DNA from 3 places in the Paenibacillus sp. FSL P2-0089 genome. Region 2 is predicted to be linked to each of the others. Evidence: predicted binding sites of a transcription regulator. Region 2 holds the regulator's gene; each other region holds the start of a gene.
What was found. The regulator Rex, encoded in region 2, represses fermentation and respiration genes when NADH is low (regulators of the CRP and FNR family bind a similar motif). The targets are predictions, from matches to a motif close to TTGTGAAATATTTCACAA.
Positions count from the first base shown of each region.

Region 1: the regulator Rex is predicted to act here: its motif matches at 1,226-1,243, upstream of NST69_RS11590 (DUF1641 domain-containing protein).
Region 3: the regulator Rex is predicted to act here: its motif matches at 909-926, upstream of NST69_RS32595 (phosphoketolase family protein).

Region 1 is NZ_CP152006.1:2,860,859-2,863,131, reverse strand. Features, by position in the region: gene NST69_RS11595 (NAD(P)/FAD-dependent oxidoreductase) at 1-678, opposite strand, end outside; gene NST69_RS11590 (DUF1641 domain-containing protein) at 710-1,147, opposite strand; gene NST69_RS11585 (nitroreductase family protein) at 1,471-2,088, shown strand; gene NST69_RS11580 (hypothetical protein) at 2,161-2,273, opposite strand, start outside.
Region 2 is NZ_CP152006.1:4,574,753-4,577,025, reverse strand. Features, by position in the region: gene dinG (ATP-dependent DNA helicase DinG) at 1-685, shown strand, start outside; gene NST69_RS19165 (redox-sensing transcriptional repressor Rex) at 835-1,485, shown strand; gene NST69_RS19160 (amidohydrolase) at 1,475-2,273, shown strand, end outside.
Region 3 is NZ_CP152006.1:7,606,056-7,608,328, forward strand. Features, by position in the region: gene NST69_RS32590 (GntR family transcriptional regulator) at 41-763, shown strand; gene NST69_RS32595 (phosphoketolase family protein) at 1,039-2,273, shown strand, end outside.

The DNA of each region.
Region 1 (2,273 bases), 1.7 Mb from region 2:
CAGGAATTGCACCCCGCGCTTCTCCAGGCTGGCTGTAGCGCGCTCAATCAGATGATCCGGCAGGACAGGGAGAATCTTCGGACCCGCTTCAACGAGCAGAAGCTTGATCTCAGCAGGATTCACTCCATATTGCTTCGTCAGCTTAGGCAGAATATCGGCAATTTCGCCTACTAGCTCTACGCCAGTCAGTCCGCCGCCGCCGATCAGAATTGTTGCATCTGCTGCGTTGCGGGTTTTGGAGTAGTCACGAATCCGGTCTTCAATATGACGGCGGATCCGCAGCGCATCTGCTGCTGATTTCAGCACCATGCTGTATTCTTCAAGTCCCGGAATACCAAAGTATGCGGTGGTGCTGCCCAGACCGACAACGAGAGCATCATAGGTCAGCATGACGCCGTCCGAGAGAATAACCTGCTTGTTCTCCGGGGAGAACGAATTGACCTTGGCGATTTTCAGATCAATATCTTTACCGGCGAACAGCTTCGCCAGCGGCATGGCAACCGCCTGTTCAGACGCACTGCCAGCTGCAAGCCGGTGCAATTCCGTAATAATCTGATGTGTCGGATACTGATTGACGACCGTAATTTTGGCTTCCGCTTTGCTCATATATTTACGAACGGTTAAGGCACTGAGCAGACCGCCGTAGCCTGCACCTAGAATCACTATATGTTTTGACATGATAATTCCTCCATCATTAAGTATTACGGGCTTATTTACCCGATTGACGTTCACCGCTGACCTGCAGATAGGCATTCATGAACCGGAGAGCCTTCTGTACCTGCGGGTCCTTGATCATCTTCATCATGCCGAACAGGCTGACTGTTTCGCTGCTTGCATCCGCGCGGTCCTTCGCTTCAATGACAGTAGCCGCCAGATTCTTGGCAGTGCCCACCACAGGACCCGCCATTTCCTTGATCGCACCAACTGTATCATTCTTAAGTACTTCATCCGTGGCAACTGACTGCACAAAATCTAGTGATTTGGACAATACACTGACCATTTGTGTGATCTGCGGCAGCTGCTCTACCAAAAGAATCAGAGATTGCTGCACCTCCGGCTTCAAAAGCTCTTTCAGCACATCCTCTCTGGGAAGAGCTGCTTCTGGTATTTCTTGTTCAGGCAGGGTTTGGGTAACGGTTTCTGACATATCGAAGTCTCCTTTTACAAATCGTATTCTTGCACAATGACATCCAGGTGAAACTATGTGACTATTATAACACTCTATTTGTTATTATTGTCACAATCTTTTTACCTTTGCAACCTATTTTTGTGATTATTATCACTTCCTCATCGGTTTTATCAAACTCAGTCGTTTAATCAGGTTAAATTTACAAATTATTATGTTTTTCCTCATTGACGTATACAAAGAGTCGTGATATCTTAAGCAAGTAACTTAATGTAAGTTCATTAATTAATATCAGCAATTGATTATTACTAAGCAGCATACATATTAGATGGAGGTAATGACTTATGAGTACTTTTTCCGAATTGGTGCAGTCCCGCAGATCGGCTAATAATTTCGTGGAAGGTGTTACCATTCCGCAGAGTGAGCTCGAAGAGATGTTCTCCCTGGCCCGCCTGGCTCCCTCGGCTTATAATCTTCAGCACGCACATTATAAGGTAATCAGCGATACCGGCATGAAGGAAGCCATCCGCAAGGATGCGTATGGTCAATACAAGATCCACACCGCATCGGCTGTTATTGTGGTGCTGGGTGACAAGAATGCCTATCTGCAGGCTCCTGAAATCTATAGCGGACTTAAACTGCTGGGAGCGATGAGCGAGGATGCATACGAGCAAACCATTCAATCTATCAACGATGCTTATACCGGGAACGATGCTTTCCAGCGGGATGAAGCGATCCGCAATGCTTCTCTGTCGGCGATGCAGTTCATGCTGATTGCCAAGGATAAGGGCTGGGATACCTGCCCGATGATCGGCTTTGATCCGGAGGCTGTGAAGGCTACCCTCGGTCTCGGCGACCATATGGTTCCGGTGATGCTGATTACGATCGGCAAGGATAACCAGCACAAGATCAGACCGCGTGGTTATCGCAAGCCGGTCAATGAGTTTGTTGAATTCATCTAATAAAAAGGGTCTTCCGGCTACTATGCCGAAAGACCCTTGTCTATATCATCCTGCCGTATTCTCGATCCATACTCACCGCGCATACTGCAAAATTGCCACAGCCGCACGCTCCTGCCGCTCTACATCCGTGCAGTTCAAGGCTGCCTTCAGGACAGCCAGCGCCTGCGCTACTGTAGCTTCATCCA
Region 2 (2,273 bases):
GTCGCCATTCAAGTATCGTGAGCAGGCTCTCCTGGTCATCCCCCGGGACTTCCCGAGCGTCAAGGGGAGTATTGGGGATGCCCGCTTTGTGGACACCCTCGTGCACTCCCTTGCCGAGACAGCTGTAACTACACGGGGACGGATGCTGGTGCTGTTCACCTCCTACAAGATGCTGCGTCAGGTGTATGAACCGCTGAAGGAGGCACTTGCCTCACAGGATATCGCGGTGCTCGGACAAGGTGTGGAAGGCGGCAGCCGGAGCAAGCTGATCCGCCGCTTCCAGGACAGCCCGGCTTCGGTCTTGCTGGGTACCAGCAGCTTCTGGGAAGGGGTGGATATCCCGGGAGAAGCATTGACCTGCCTGGCGATTGTCAGACTGCCGTTCCAGCCGCCGAATCACCCGCTGGCAGAAGCGAAGTCAGAGCTGCTTCAGGCACAGAAGAAGAATCCGTTCATGAAGCTGTCCGTGCCGCAGGCTGTCATCCGCTTCAAGCAGGGCTTCGGGCGGCTGGTCCGCACGGCGCAGGACCGGGGCATCGTAATTGTGTACGATACCAGAGTCATTGAATCGCATTACGGAAAGTACTTCCTGTACTCGCTCCCCGGTCCCAAGATGGAGCATATGCTCACCGAGCAGATGGTCCCGAGAATTGCCGAATGGCTGGATGACGGCGGGGTTTCCTAATTCATCTGCTATTGCTATTATTAATAAGTCATGATTATCCTGAAGATCCGTTCCCGCCTGTCCTGCCACTCCGGCAGGCGGCGGGGCACGGTTGCTATAATTGTACGGAATGAAGTGTAGGCTAACAAAACTTTTAAGGAGGAGAATACATGAAATCGGATAAAATATCGGAGGCCGTCGTGCGCAGGCTCCCAGTGTACCTGCGTTTCCTGAACGATCTCCAAAAACGTGAAATCTCCACAGTCTCTTCTCAGGAGCTGGGCCAGAAGCTTGATCTGAATCCCGCCCAGATCCGCAAGGATTTGGCTTATTTCGGTGATTTTGGCAGAAAAGGCATCGGCTATGATGTATCTTATCTGATTGAGAAGATCCGCCATATCCTGAAGCTTGACCAGCAAATTAATGTTGCACTGGTTGGAGCCGGTAATCTCGGTCATGCCTTGTCTAACTACAACGCTTACTTGAAGGATACGATGAAGATTACTGCCATCTTCGATGCCTACCCGCCGAAGGTGGGCCAGCAGATCAACTCGCTGGTTGTGCAGCCGATGGAGGAGCTAAGCAGTACAATCCGCTCGCAGGGCATCCGGATCGGGATTATTACCGTGCCCGACAGCGAAGCCCAGAACGTAGCTGATATTCTTGTCGATTCCGGTATCGAGGCGATTCTGAACTTCGCACCGGTTATTCTCAAGACGCCTGCCAATATCCGGATTCATGCCGCAGATTTCACCACAGATCTGCAGAGCTTGGCCTATTATCTGCATGATGGAAAGGATGAGGCTGAAGATGAGCAGTAAGATCACGATAATCAAGAATGGGCACTTCCTGGTTCCGGGCAGTGACAAGCCGGTACTGAGCGGGTACATGACCCTGGAGAATGATTTGATTACTTACATAGGTGAAGCTGAGCCGGTAGTGGAGGATGGCGCACAGGTCGTAGACGGCAGCCGTCTGCTGTTCATGCCTGGTCTGGTCAATACCCATGGTCATACTGCAATGTCACTGCTGCGCGGGTACGGCGACGATATGGTGCTTCAGACTTGGCTGCAGGAGAAGATGTGGCCGATGGAAGAGAAATTCACTGGTGATGATGTATATTGGGGAACCTCGTTGTCCGTGCTGGAGATGCTGAAGGGCGGCACAACCACCTTCCTCGATATGTATGATCATATGGACCGGGTAGCGGAAGTGACCGAGCAGTCCGGTATTCGTGCGGTGTTAATGCGCGGCGTAATTGGGCTGTGCCCGGAAGAGGTACAGCAAGCGAAGCTCGCTGAGGCGATTGCTTTTGCCCGTAACTGGCACGGCAAGGCTGACGGCAGAATTACGTCCATGCTCTCACCGCACGCCCCGTACACCTGTCCTCCAGAGTTTTTCATGAAGTTTGTGCAGGCTGCCCATGATCTGGACCTGCCAATGCACACCCATATGTCCGAGACGCGCCATGAAGTGGAACAGAACGTGGCCGACTACGGCCTGCGTCCGGTCGCGCATCTGGAGAAGCTCGGGATGTTCACCCGTCCTTCGCTCATTGCCCACGGGGTTCATCTGAATGATGAAGAGATTGGGATTCTGGCCCGCTATA
Region 3 (2,273 bases), 3.0 Mb from region 2:
AATGAACTTGTTCTGCAAAGATCCGGCGAAGGAGCATCCCATGACCCAATTTGTCTACAAGCAGATTATTGCTGACCTCAAAACGAAGATCTTTGCCGGGCAGTACGCCGATATGAAGCTGCCGGATGAGCGCAGTCTCAGCGAGGCGTATCAGGTTAGCCGCAGTACCATTAAGCGTGCGCTGATGAAGATGGAGAGCTCGGGCATTATTTTCAAGAAACGCGGCTCCGGCACCTTCATCAATCCGTTATACATAAAGAACGATTCGATCTTCAATTACGAAGGCTCTAATCTGGGGGTGTCGGATAACTTCCAGATGCACGGCAAGAAGCCGGAGATCAAGGTGCTGAGCTTCGAGGTCATCCGGCCTACGGAGGAGCTTCAGCGGGATTTGTTCCTGATGCCCCATGATTTCGTGTATAAGATCGTGCGTCTGCGCCTGTTTGAAGGTGCGCCCTTCATGATTGAGACGGGATATATTCCGATCAAAATTGTGCAAAATCTCGACCAGACGATTATCGAAGGGTCGATTTTTCATTATCTGGAGGAATCGCGCAATCTGGCGGTGACCAAGTCCTTTTTGTCTATTTTTGCCGAGCCTTCAATGCCGAATGACCAGGAGCTGCTCCATCTGAAGGAGAATGAACCCGTAGGAATTATGGAGGGGATCTTCTTCCTGGATAACGGCACGCCGTTCGAATTCTCGCATATGCGCTTCCATTATGAGTATCTGAAGTTTAACACGTTCGTATCTGTGCATTGAGGATGGACGGTGTAAATAGCATAACTGAGGTATAGCAGGCCGGGAGGAATCCCGGTCTTTTCAGTGTTTTTTTAGTATAACAAATTAATCCATAATTATAAAAATAAACATCTTTTTGTGCGTGATTTGCAGAGGAATTCATACTATGTTCAAAATTTCACAATATTGGACCGTATTAATTTCTAAAAAGATTGAATTTCTGAAATGCCGATGTATGATGTAAATGTAGAAGTGATACATTCAATTTACAAAGAAAAATTTAGGGAGTGGAAGACATGGGATTAACAATCGAACAGGTGGATTATTCCTCGAAAACGTATCTGGCAAAGCTTGACGCTTACTGGCGTGCAACGAACTACATCTCCGTAGGTCAGCTTTATTTGAAGGATAATCCGTTGTTAAGAGAACCGTTGAAGTATGCAGACGTCAAAGTGAAGCCGATCGGACACTGGGGCACGATCCCTGGGCAGAACTTTATCTATGCGCACCTGAACCGCGTAATCACTAAATACGATCTCAACATGTTCTATATTGAAGGCCCGGGCCATGGCGGTCAGGTGATGGTATCGAACTCTTATCTTGACGGAACCTACACCGAAATCTACCCGCAGATCACTCAGGACATCCCTGGTCTGAAAAAGCTGTTCAAGCAGTTCTCCTTCCCTGGCGGTGTTGCCTCCCATGCAGCTCCTGAAACACCCGGATCGATTCATGAAGGCGGCGAGCTGGGTTACTCCCTGTCGCACAGCGTGGGTTCGATTCTGGATAACCCTGACCTGATCTCCGCTGTAGTTGTAGGTGACGGCGAAGCAGAGACCGGTCCTCTGGCTGCTTCCTGGCTGTCCAACCGGTTCATTAACCCGATTACAGACGGTGCTGTATTGCCGATTCTGCATCTGAACGGCTTCAAGATCAGCAACCCGACCATCCTCTCCCGGATGAGCAGAGAAGAATTAACCGCCTATTTTGCCGGAAACGGCTGGGAGGCATTCTTCGTAGAAGGCGAGAACCCGGATCTGATGCACCCGGAAATGGCGAAGGTGCTGGATACAATCGTAGAGAGAATTGCCGCCATCCAGAAGAATGCCCGTGAAAATAACGATACTACACGCCCTGTATGGCCGATGCTGGTCTTCCGCTCCCCTAAAGGCTGGACCGGTCCGAAATCGTGGGATGGCGTGCCGAACGAAGGCTCCTTCCGTGCCCACCAGGTGCCGATTCCGGTCGATCAGAAGAACATGAAGCATGCTCCGGCATTGCTTGAATGGCTGAACAGCTACAGACCTGAGGAACTGTTCGATGAGAATGGCCGTCTGAACGCAGATCTGGCTGAAATTCTGCCAACCGGCGACAGACGTATGGGCATGAACCCGGTAACCAATGCCGGCAAACTGATCAAGGATCTGCACAAGCCGAATTTCCGCAACTATACTCTCGATAATTCCGCCCCAGGCCAAGTAATTGCACAGGATATGGCCGTACTGGGCAAATATCTGAAAGAGGTTGTAAC